One region of the Gordonia cholesterolivorans genome, then DNA from elsewhere that is predicted to be linked to it. Evidence: predicted binding sites of a transcription regulator. Region 1 holds the regulator's gene; each other region holds the start of a gene.
The links. Region 1 encodes LexA, which represses DNA repair genes until DNA is damaged. Its sites were predicted from a motif close to CGAACANNTGTTCG; they were not measured.
Positions count from the first base shown of each region.

Region 1 (4,006 bases):
GCGCGCTCTCGGCGCGGCTGGGGCCGGTGATCCGGTCGCGCGCACCCGAGTACTTCGACGCCGCCGTCGCGGCGCTCGCCGAATACTCCCCGGTGCGCCGGGCCGTCGACGCCCGGTCCGGGACTCTCGCCGCCGACGACGTCTCCGATCAGGTCAACGATCTGATCTTCGACGGCTTCGTCGGCGCGACGGCATTGGAGCATCTGCGCTCGCTGCCGCGCTATCTGACCGCCGCGCGGCTGCGCCTCGAGTCCCTCAACACCGCCGCCGGCCGGGACAACGAGGCGATGGGCGCCATCGACAGGGTGGTGGCGGTCTGGAATAGGCGCCTCGCCCAGCTTCCGGCCGCACGCCACGAGGCGCTCAACGAGTTGGTGCAGTGGCGCCTGGAGGAACTCCGCGTGAGCCTGTTCGCTCAGCAGCTCGGCACCAACGGTCCAGTCTCCGAGCAGCGGATAATCAAGGCGATCGACAAGTTCAGCTGACTGCTCGGGGCGGTGGCTGACTGCTCGGACCGGCGGCGCCGGTGCCGTGAGTGTCAGTGACGGTCGCGGCGCAGCGAATCGATCTCGCGCTGGAAGTCGTCGGCCGACTCGAACGACCGGTAGACCGAGGCGAACCGCAGATAGGCCACCTCGTCGAGGTCGCGCAGCGGACCGAGGATCGCGAGACCGACCTCATTGCTCGGTATCTCGGCCGAACCCGACGAGCGCACGGTGTCCTCCACCTGCACCGCAAGCTTCGCCAGTGCGTCCTCGTCCACCTGACGGCCCTGGCAGGCGCGGCGCACGCCCTGCATCACCTTCTCGCGAAGGAAGGGCTCGGAGATGCCGTTGCGCTTCACCACGGACAGCACAGCCGTCTCGACCGTGCTGAACCGCCGCCCGCATTCATTGCACGACCTGCGGCGACGGATCACCTGGCCGTCGTCGGCGACTCGGGAGTCGACGACACGGGTGTCGTCGTTCTTGCAGAACGGGCAGCGCATGCCATGACAATACCCGCCCGCCTCAGCCGTACTGCGGGGCGATAAGCGCTTGTCCGACATGCAGTCCCGATGTCTCGAGGCCGTTCAGGTCGCGCAGCTGGGCGATGACGCCCGCGGACGGCAACTCCGGAGCGATCCGCTCAGCGAGCGCGGTGAGCGACTCCCCCGACCGGACGTACACCACGTGCGTCGCCGCCGGCGACTCCGGCGTCGCCGCATCCTGGTAGCCCGCTCCGACGAGGGCGAGCAGCCACACCATGCCGGCGAGGGTGCCGCCGACCACCGCGGCCCCGGCCCACCGGCGCCTGCGGTACACCGCGGGCGACAGCGCGGTCCGGCCGGCCGGCGGCGCATCGAACATCACTCGCCGGTCCGCGACCGGGCGACGCCGCTCGGGGCGGCCGGTCGGGAAGCACGTTCCGCTCGAGTCGCCTCGCCCCGCTCCGCGTACTCCCCGATCACGGACCAGCGAGCCACGGACCACCGGGATGTCGCAGGTCATCGCCGACGCGGTTGAGTGCACAGCAGTGGAGTGCACAGCAGTGGAGCGCACAGCGGTGGCGCGTCCGGTCGGGGCGGGTGCCGTCCTCGTGCTCATGACTCGTCTCCAATCGATCGCGTGTTCGAAGAACTCTTGTTCGATAGTTAACACGAGGGGTCCGACAAACGCCGACACGCGTCGAACAATTGTTTGAGTTTTGTGACCTACTCAACTAGCCTTTGGACCATCGATCGAACACAGCTGACGAAAGGCCCGACCGTGACCGACACGCCCGATCCGATGCTCTCCACCGCGACGCTCGAGGCCTCATTGACCCAGCGTCAGCGCGAGGTGCTCGAGGTCATCCGTCAGTCGGTCCGCGAGCGCGGCTACCCGCCGAGCATCCGTGAGATCGGCGAGGCCGTCGGACTCACCTCCACGTCGTCGGTGGCCCATCAGCTCCGCACGCTCGAGCGCCGCGGCCTTCTCAAGCGCGATCCGCACCGTCCGCGTGCGGTGAACGTTCGGGACGATCAGCGGACACCGCCCTCGGGCGGTGCCGAGGCCGACGGAGAGTCACTCCCCACGCCGACCTTCGTTCCGGTGCTCGGCCGGATCGCCGCCGGCGGACCGATTCTCGCCGAACAGGCCGTGGAGGAGGTCTTCCCGATGCCGCGCGAACTGGTCGGCGACGGTTCCCTGTTCATGCTCCGCGTGGTCGGCGAATCGATGATCGACGCGGCGATCTGCGACGGCGACTGGGTGGTCGTACGCCAGCAGAACGTGGCGGAGAACGGTGACATCGTCGCCGCGATGATCGACGGCGAAGCCACCGTGAAGACCTTCAAGCGCACCGACGGTCACGTCTGGCTCATGCCGCACAACGAGCATTTCGAGCCCATCCCCGGCGACGACGCCGCCATCCTCGGCAAGGTCGTCACGGTGATGCGCCGTATCTGAGGCGATGCGCCGTATCTGAGGCGCCCGGCCGGCCTCAGCGGGACATCACACCTCGCCGGCCAGAACCGCGCGAACCGCCTCGCGCGCCTGCGACGGACTCGTCGCGGCGATCGCGGCGGACGCCGCATCGCGGCACTGACCCATGGTGACGGTACCCAGCTTCAGTCCCACCGCGGCCGACGCCGCAGGCGCGGACGACAACGACGTCACACCCAGCCCGACCAGCACACATGCCAGCAACGGATCGGCAGCCGCCTCGCCGCATACGCCCACGGGCTTGCCCTGGTCCCGACCGGCGTCCCCGACCCGCTGTATCAGCGCGAGTACCGCCGGCTGCCACGGGTCGGTGAGCGCCGCCAACTCCGGCGACATCCGGTCCGCCGCCATCGTGTACTGGGTCAGGTCGTTGGTGCCGATCGAGACGAAGTCCACTTCGGCGAGGATCGCGTCGGCGAGGATCGCCGCCGACGGCACCTCGATCATCACCCCCGGCACCAGACCGCGTTCCCGCACCCGCGCGGCGAATTCGCGCGCCTCGTCGACCGTGGCGATCATCGGTGCCATCACCCACGGCGTCGCACGGCCGTCGCCGCGCGCCGCCTCCGCCAGCGCATCGAGCTGGTTGTTGCGGATGTCCGGATACGTCTGCACGATGCGGTTGCCGCGGACTCCCATCGCCGGATTCGGCTCGTCGGAGTGGGCGACGAACTTCAGTGGCTTGTCCGAGCCCGCGTCGAGGGTGCGGATCACCACCTTGCGCCCGGGAAAGGCGTCGATCACCTCCCGGTAGAGCTCCACCTGCTGGGCGACGGTGGGCTCGGCCGCGCGGTCCAGGAAGGCCAGTTCGGTTCGGAACAGTCCGACGCCCTCCACCGGCGCCTGCGCCGCCGACCGAGCGGACACGCCGTCGGCCACGTTGGCCAGGATCGCGACCGCGTGCCCGTCCGCCGTGCGGCCCGGCCCACGCCAGGCCGCCGTCTCGGCTGCCCGCGTCGCCGCGGCCGTCACGGCGTCCGAGATGAGTCCGGCGTCCGGGGCGGCCCCCACCGTTCCCGCGTCCCCGTCCACGTAGCCCATGGCTCCGGAGGGGATCTCATCGAGTTCAGCGGCGGCGACCACGCACGGAATACCGAGTTGGCGAGCAATGATCGCCGTGTGGCTGCTGGGGCCGCCGAGCCGCATGCCCAGCCCGATGACGCGTGCCGGGTCCAGACCCGCGGTGTCGGCGGGCGCGAGGTCGTCGGCGAGCAGAATCGACGGTACGTCCGGCACGGGGATGCCCGGCTCCGAGAGCCCGAGGAGTTCGGCGACGACGCGGTCTCGGACGTCCAACAGATCGGTGACCCGTTCAGCCATGAGGCCGCCGAGCTTGGTGAACATCTCCACGAACTGCTCGGTGGCCGCAATCGCGGCGAGCGGCGCTCGAACGCCCTGCGCAATCGACTTGCCCGCGGCCGTCGCCCACCCGCGATCGCGCGCGAGACCGGCCGTGGCAGTCAGGACCTCGGCCGCGACGCCGGTGCTGTGGGAGGCCCGGTCGGCCAGCCGGTCGGCCACCACTCCGGCGGCGGCGGTGA
Region 1 covers NZ_BAAARB010000004.1:218,928-222,933, reverse strand. Annotated here, with positions in the region: gene hrpA (ATP-dependent RNA helicase HrpA) at 1-485, shown strand, start outside; gene nrdR (transcriptional regulator NrdR) at 539-988, opposite strand; gene ABFX36_RS05820 (LysM peptidoglycan-binding domain-containing protein) at 1,011-1,586, opposite strand; gene lexA (transcriptional repressor LexA) at 1,770-2,429, shown strand; gene ABFX36_RS05810 (putative PEP-binding protein) at 2,475-4,006, opposite strand, start outside.

Region 2 (4,006 bases), on a different contig from region 1:
GAACTTCGCGGGCAACGTCAGTCGCCCCTTGTCATCGAGCTTGGGCGTGTAGGTGCCGACGAAACGAGCCACGTCGACACCTCCTCACCCTCCCGGGTTCGGCGGTTCCGGTTCCCCCTCGCCCAGTGATGCCCACACTACCCCACTTCCCACCACATTCCACCCCGCAGGCCCCACCGTTTCCCCACCATCAACTATATGAGCAGGTCAGAGTGCCTGAGCTTCACTGGATTCTCAGCAATCATCGACGTGTCGCAGCTCACTAGTGTCGTTACGAAAGGGGTCAAAAGGTAACGAAGTGACTGGTGAGACCAACCAAGAGCGGTAGGTGGGGCATTGTGGGGAGAGGGGGTGGGGCACTGTGGGGAGACGGGGTGGGACGCTGTGGGGACACCTCGGAGACAGACGTTCCCGAGATACGAAAAACGGGGCCGCATCTTCCTTTCGGAAGTTGCGACCCCGCCAGGGAGATCGTTGTCGACGCAGGGCACGTCAGGCCGTCAGCCGCCGGTGCCGACGGCCGGTTCTACAGATCGCGGTCGTCCCGCTCGAAGCGACGGTTGAAGCGATCCTCCATCCGTCGGCTCAACGAGCCGTGACCGCTCGCGGCCTTTCCGGACTTCTTCGACGAGGAGGCGCCGTCGGGACCCGAGATCCGCCCGCGGCCAGCCATCAGGCCGAAGACCGCGGCCCCGAACATCAGCAGGAATCCGACGAAGCTGAGGATCTTCAGTCCGCCGACCTCGACGTCGACCATCATTCCGCCGACCAGCAATGCGAGTCCAGCGAGGAACCCGAGAGCGACCACGATCCGACGACGTGCGTTCGGCAAGCGCACCTTGTGGCGGGTGACGCTCGACGCGAACTTCGGGTCTTCGGCGTAGAGAGCGCTCTCTATCTCATCGAGCATGCGCTGCTCGTGCTCTGAAAGCGGCACCGCTCCTCCCTTACTGGATCGTGGCGAGGATTTCGTCTTCTCGCCTCTCTATGTCAATAGTACGAGCCCGAGCGCCCTTCGACCACCATTGGCCGACGATGCGTTCACAATCACGCCGATCATCCCGCGCACTCAAGCGACGGTTCCGCGCGCCGCCGGACGCTTCGAGGTGAGCTTCCCCTGCTCGTACGCCAGCAGCGTCGCGTCGGCCACGTCCAGGAACTCGACCGCACGGCGCTCCACGCGCGCGCAGAACGTGGAATCGACGGTGCGCACCAGCCCCGCCTCGACGTGCGAGCGCATGGTCGAGAGTTCGCCGAAATAGTCGGCGAGTTCCCGGCACTGGGGAGCACGCTCCTTGATCCGACTCCACGCGTCCGCCGCACCGCGGCGTCGGCGGACGCGGCCCGAGGGCTCATAGATCTCCAGCACCGCGCCGGCGGCTCGGATCGCCGCGAGATAGAACAGCCGGAATCGCTCGGCCCCGTCGTCGTCCACCGACGCCGCCTGCTCGAACAGGTCCTCTGCCCGATCCAGGAGATCGCGGCTGCGGTGCACCACGTGCGGGTCGACTCCGTGATCGGCTTGTGCACCGGACACCGACGGGGCGGGTGCGAGATGCAACCCGGCGAACTGCCGCCCGGACCGTTCTGCTGACCGCTCCATCCCAACTCCTCCGTGTCGGCGCCCGGCTCTGTCGGGCTCGTGACGAAACCATGACAGAGGGGTACGACAAAGAGGGCGTTGCGACGACGGGCCCGACGGCCGGCCGTCGCACGGCGCCGGCACTCCCGCGAAGACTTCGACAGCGGACCCCGTCACCGATGATCGGTGGCCCGGCGATGTCTTCCCCATCGCCGGGCCACTGGACCGCCCAACCGATACGAACATCAGTTCGACAGGCGTCAACCGTAGCCGGTGTGAACGCCGATGGGCAAGTGCCGCTACGCTCCCAGAGTCTGGCAGCCGCAGACGAATCGAGCCGACGACGAAGGGAACGGGCATGTCACTGGACGCCTCCCCGATCCGCGTCGCGCCCCTCCCGGCCGATCTGGCACACCTGTGGCTCGATCCCGCGGTGCACACCTACATCACCGCCATGCACTACCCCCGCGGAAGCGAAGCCCACCGGTTGCCGCTGTGGCGCGATCACATCGCGCGCCCCGGGTGGTCGGCTTTCGGCGCGTTCGCGACGCTGTCCGCGCTCGACTCGCTCCGGCCCACGTACTCCCGGCTGCGCGTGCGCGCACCGCTGGCGCTCTCGGATCGCGAGATCCTCGTCGGGGTGGCGTACGGCTACCGCGGTGCACCGGACCAGTGGTGGAACCGCCAGCTGTATTCGGGACTGCTACAGGCCGGAACCCGGCCCGCCGACGCGCGCGAGTTCATGCGCGACTACTTCGAACTCACCGAACTGCATGTGCATCCGGCCGGTCAGGGCCGCGGCGTCGGCCAACGGCTCCTGACATCGCTGCTCTCGGGCAGACCGGAGAGCAAGGTCCTCCTCTCGACGCCCGAAGTCCAGGGTGAGGCCAATCGCGCCTGGGGCCTCTACCGCCGCCTCGGCTTCGAGGATGTCCTGCGGCACTTCACCTTCGCCGGAGACGCCCGGCCGTTCGCCTTCCTCGGACGCCCGCTCCCTCTTCCGGACGCCGGTCCCCCGCCGCGATGACCGGCCGCCCGCGGTCCGTCCGACGCACCGATGACGACACTGCGCAGGTTGGCGCATCTCTTCTGGCACGATGAGTCGGTGACCTCGTTCCGCCGCACCGCGCTCGCCCTAGCCGGACTGTTGGCACTGATCCCCGTGCTCACCGGTTGTCTCACCAAGTCGACCACGGTCGGCGACCAGTTCTCCGGCACGGTCATCATCGCCACGTCACCGGATCAGCATCCGCAGAAGCCGTCCTTCGACATCCCGGCCTCGCTCAGCGGCCAGGTCTGGACCACCGACTTCCCGGAGAAGTCGGATGAGAGCAGTGCCGTACCCGCCCCGTCGACGCAGAGTTCGCGCCCCGGCGGACAGGCCGCGCCGTCGCCCGACGGCAAGGTCGGGTCCGAGCTCACCTTCGACAGACTCTCGGCGGGTCAGTTCAGCCAGCTCGGCGACATCATCGCCGCCGCCCTCCCCGACCCGTCCGCGACGGTCCATCTCAAATCGTCCCGCAGCGGCGACATCGTCCGTTTCCGCGGCTCGGCGTCGCTGACGGACGCCGATCCCGGCAGCGTGTACTTCTCCCTGTCGATCACGTTCGGCGGTGAGGTGGTCGCGACCAACGGTCATCAGGCGGGCGACGACACGGTGGTCTGGACGCCCAGCCCGGGACAGAACGTCGACCTGCAGGCCGATTCGGAGTACGCGGATCCGGCGACCGCCGCCGTGCCCAGCTGGACCTGGTTCATGTTCCTGCTGTGCGCGATCATCGTCGCGATGGTCGTGTACGCGGCCTACCAGAATCGGGACCGCTCACCCCGTCCGGGACGCCCGAAGCGCAAGCCCGAGGCGCCGCAGTCCGACGAGGAGTCCCCGAAGCCCGAGCGCGAGACATCCGGGCGCGGCGCCGACTGACGCCGTCCGCGTGCGGTCGCCCTCTCCGGCGGACCGCACGTCTCAGACGCCGGCCAGCGCCCCGCGCGTGTCGATGCCGATGCGCTCGAGCACCTCGCTGGTCGCCTTCGCGAAGTTGAGGCTGCAGAAGTGCAGGCACGGCACCCCTTCGGAGATGAGCCGCAACGAGGCCTCCGTGCACAGGTCGATGCCGACCGCACGCACGTCGGCCCGATTCTCCTCCGGTCCGTCGCCCGCCGCCTTCGCGAGCCGTTCCTCGACCGCCGGGGGGATCTTGCTGCCGGACAGTTCGGTCATCCTGCGCGCCGAGGCCAGCGAGGTGATCGGCATCATCCCCGGGATCAGCGGTTTGGCGCCCTGCTCGGGATCGGCGGCGACGATACGGTCGCGCAGGCGGAGGAAGTCGTCGACGTCGAAGAACATCTGCGTCACCGAGTACTCCGCGCCCGCCCGCAGTTTCCGCACCAGATTTCCGGTGTCGGCGGCGAGGTTGGGCGCGC
Region 2 covers NZ_BAAARB010000008.1:104,245-108,250, reverse strand. Annotated here, with positions in the region: gene mraZ (division/cell wall cluster transcriptional repressor MraZ) at 1-72, opposite strand, end outside; gene ABFX36_RS09565 (DUF3040 domain-containing protein) at 527-937, opposite strand; gene ABFX36_RS09560 (SAV_6107 family HEPN domain-containing protein) at 1,070-1,603, opposite strand; gene ABFX36_RS09555 (GNAT family N-acetyltransferase) at 1,941-2,609, shown strand; gene ABFX36_RS09550 (LppM family (lipo)protein) at 2,688-3,506, shown strand; gene ABFX36_RS09545 (methylenetetrahydrofolate reductase) at 3,549-4,006, opposite strand, start outside.
Region 2: the regulator LexA is predicted to act here: its motif matches at 1,822-1,835, upstream of ABFX36_RS09560 (SAV_6107 family HEPN domain-containing protein).

Region 3 (4,006 bases), on a different contig from region 1:
AAAGGTGCTCCTTGCCCTGCTTGTGATTGTCGTTTCGCAACAACAATTATTGCAGCTCAGAGCACCTTTCTTCATGAAAACGGCAGGTCAGGCGAATTCAGCGATGAAAGCCCGAGGCTGGCGCGAGATACACCCGTCGCCGGTCACCCTCCGCGACCGTCGCCATCAACTGTTCACCCATCCGCCCCGCGCGACCCTCCGAGCGGATGTACTTGAGTTCGACCGCGGTCCCACACCGAATGCAGGTCGCGCCGGTCCTGCCGACGGTCCCGTCCGTCTCCTTCGTCGGATCGTGACCGATCTCGTACCGCACGGTCTTGCCTTCGATCACGGGGACCACGTACGCCTCCTTGCCCTTCTTCTTGCCGAGCCACCACGACCTGACGAGGGGCATCGCTATCCGGCACTCGGGATTCGGGCACGTCACGGTCCGCGCCCAGATCCACGCGATCACGGTTGCCTCGGTACCGTCGGGCAGGGGTGCCTTCGGATACAGATGGCCGATGCGCTTCTGGGCTTCGTCGCGCATCCACTGTCCGTAGCGGCGGACGTCTTCGGCGAGACCTGTGGCGCGGGGCCAGTCCTGGATGGTCTCGTCGGCGGCTCCGGGCCACACGGGCGGCTGTCCGGCGAACTTCGGCGGAATCTCGATCAGCGCCTTGTTGATGAGCACGGCGACGGGGTTCAGGTCTGACGCGTGAGCTTCGAGTCCGAGTCGTTGCGCTTCAAGGGGAATGGTTCCGCCGCCGGCGAACGGGTCGAGGATCGGTGGGGGATTGCCGTCGGTCGACTCCATGATCTTGCGATGAGCTTCGGCGAGCAGTTGCTCGTCGTTCGAGTTCTCCCACACCACGAGTCGCTCGATCAACTCGAAGAGTCGCTTTCGCTCCGCGATCTGCTCCGCCTCGGTGGGGTACAGGTCTGGGCGCGACGCGGGGTCGTCCACCAGTTGAGAGAACAGCACAGCGCGTGCCGCGGCCAGTGGCCGGCGCGCCCACCACAGATGCAGTGTCGACGGATGTCCGTGGCGGATCGACTTCTCGCGAGCGGACTCCTCGTTGACCTTCTGCAGCGGGATGCTGACCTCGATCAACTTGCGTCGCTGAACATTACTGTGTGCATCGCTGGACACGTGTACCCCTTGGTGAAGCGCATGGCGGACGAGAACGTTTCAACATAGCGCACACGGCAGTGTGTATCGCAATCGGTGTGACTCGCCTGAGAATGTCGGACCTCTCGAGTATCATCGAACGTAAGTTCGACGATCAGGGGGTTGGAGATGAAAGTGCAGGTGAGAGAGCGTAGGGCTTCGTCTGTGACGGTGGCCGACGACGCGATCGTCATCCGGATCGAACGTCCGGACGTCGAGAACTCGCCCACCGTTGCATCCGAGGTGTCTGGGTCACGAAGCGATCGAGCGGCACTGCTCGGGTTCGCGGCGCGAGCGGACTGCTACCAGGGGCTGGTGCTGTGGCATCGGTACGAGGCGCTGTACTCGCTGCTCATGGCGAAGCAATCCGAGTTGGAGTCCGATCCGTCGGCGGACGCCTACACCCGGCTCTACGACCCACTGTGCCAAGTCGCGGCGTCGTATGCGGTCGCCGCGGGTGTGCAGCACTACACGGCAGAGCGGTTCGTCGAATCCGCCGTGGCCTGCATGGAGCGGATCCCGGCCCTCGGACGGATGTTGCGCGACGGACTGATCAACTCGGCGAGTTTCCGGCGCGCGGTGGAGCAGACGGCCCTCGTCGACGATGCGGACATCCTGGCCTTCATCGACGCGGAAGCGGCCGCGAGACTGCGCGAAGTGGGCGGTCTCTCGGCGGCGCGTGTGGAGACGATTCTCGGGGCGATCGTCGCCGAGCACGATCCCGACGCGGTGACCTTGACCAGGGAGGAGGTGCGAGCGGCCAAGCGCGTGCAGGTGAACCCGCTGACCGACACCGCCTCGGAACTCATCGTCACCGCGTCGGCCGAGGACGTGGCGATCGCCAAGGATGTACTCGATGCGGTGATCGCCGGCGTCTGCCCCAACGACCCACGTACCAAGGGCGCCCGGCGCAGTGATGCGGCCATGGCGCGCATCAACGGCACGGACTTCGTATGCGAGTGCGGTCGAGAGGACTGCACTGCTCGACTCGCGCCGGCCGACATCGCGTCGCGGTGCGCCCGGATCGTCCTGCACGTGGTGCTTCGGAAAGAAGTGCTCGAGGGGACGTCGCAGACTGCGGCGCATCTGGACGGCCACGGACCGATCTCGGCGACACACATTCGTGAGATGGCGTCACGGCCCGACGCTGTGCGTCGCGAGCTGAACCTCGACGACGTCATCGCGCAGGCGAGTCGGCCCGACAGCGGATACCGTCCGTCCGCGGCGCTGGACACCGCCGTCCGCGGGCTGTTCGGCACCTGCTCGTGGCCGGGTTGCGCCCGGCCCGCGTGGAAGTGCGACCTTGACCACGTATGCGAGTACGACCACGCGGATCCATCGGCGGGCGGCGTCACCTGCATCTGCAATCTCAATGCGAAATGCCGATTCCATCATGGGTTGAAGACCCACGCGAACGGGTGGGTCGACGATCAGATCGTGGACGCCGCCGGCGTCGTCTGGACAGAAGTCACCTCACCGGAGGGGATCACCGTCCGGCAGCAGGCACTGAACATGTGGCTCCTTCCCGAACTGGGCCACCTTCAGTGCGGACACGGCTCTCCGACACGCCGAGAAGCACGACACGCCGGTGACGAACCCGAACGCTCGCTGACACGGTTGCAGGCCAAGCACCGGTACCGCATGCAGAAGCGAGCGGCGAACCGCCGGGCTCGCGAAGCCATCGCCCACGACGCCGGCGCCCCGCCGTTCTGACACCGCGAGCCGTCAATGCGGCGGGAGTGCCTTCTTCCAGGCCTTGTGCCAGTTGAGTTCGACTCCGCTCACGTCGGTGTTCGCGAGGTCGACGTCGCGGAAGTAGTCGGTGAGGTAGCGGACCTCGTCGTGATCGGGGCCGTCGGGGCTCACCGAGACCATCGCGAGCCGGTGGTTCTCGCCGGTGTTCTTGCCCTGGAGCACCTGGTTGTAGGAGACGAAGAAGGTGTCGGCGCCGGCGACCCGGCCCTTGACCTCGATGTACACCGACGGCGCACGACCACCGTCCGCAGCCGGAGCCGGAACGGAGAGGACGTCGTATCCGGGGTTGTTGTGCGGCATCTCCTCGGGCATGCGGCCTAGGGCGCACTCGGCACGCAGCACCGCGTCGACGGCCCGCCGGTCGGTGGCCTTGGTGTCGGCGGCGTGTCGGCCCACCGACTTGCCGAGCATCCCGGCGGGGACCACGAGAACCGCGGTCTCCAGCCTCGGCGGGCGCGCGGTGAGGACACGCTCGTCGGCGAGCTCGCGCAGGCGGCGCCCGAGCCTGGCCTCCAACTCCCGCGCCCGCCGCTCGAGCCGTTCCGGGCTGAGGCGCCGCCCGCGTGTGGTCTTGCCGGCCGCCGATTCCTCACGTCGGCGTGCGACTTCGGAGTCCAGGTAGTTGATCTGCTCGATCAGCCGTGCGCGCACCGCTCTCTCGGTCCGCTCGACGTCGGGGACAACGCGGTCGCGGACCTCGCTCAGGTGACGGGGCACCGCGGTGGACGCGGCCCACGACAGCGCCTGGTCCGTCAGCGCACGGCCGACGAACGAGTCGAGCCCGCGGATCGGCGCGTCCTCCGGGATCGGCTGCAGGTCGAGATGCGGCGCCGGACCGGCATCGGCGACGGACCCGTCGGCGTCGATCGAGACGAACGCGAATCTCTTGCTGACCACGGTCCCGGAGCCGTCGACGATCTCGGAGGTCAGGGCGAAGATCGCGCGCGGGGCGGCGCCGGGATCGGTCGGGTCGAGCAGTGTGGCGCCCGCGGCGAGGACGTCGGCACTCCCGTCCAGGACGGAGTCGATCACGGCGTCGAGCAGCGGGTGCCCGGGTGCCAGGAGGTCGGCGCGTACGTCGCCCGACGACACCGCCGACGG
Region 3 covers NZ_BAAARB010000010.1:129,682-133,687, reverse strand. Annotated here, with positions in the region: partial or broken gene ABFX36_RS11170 (DUF1156 domain-containing protein) at 116-1,132, opposite strand; gene ABFX36_RS11165 (HNH endonuclease signature motif containing protein) at 1,280-2,863, shown strand; gene ABFX36_RS11160 (helicase-related protein) at 2,876-4,006, opposite strand, start outside.
Region 3: the regulator LexA is predicted to act here: its motif matches at 1,248-1,261, upstream of ABFX36_RS11165 (HNH endonuclease signature motif containing protein).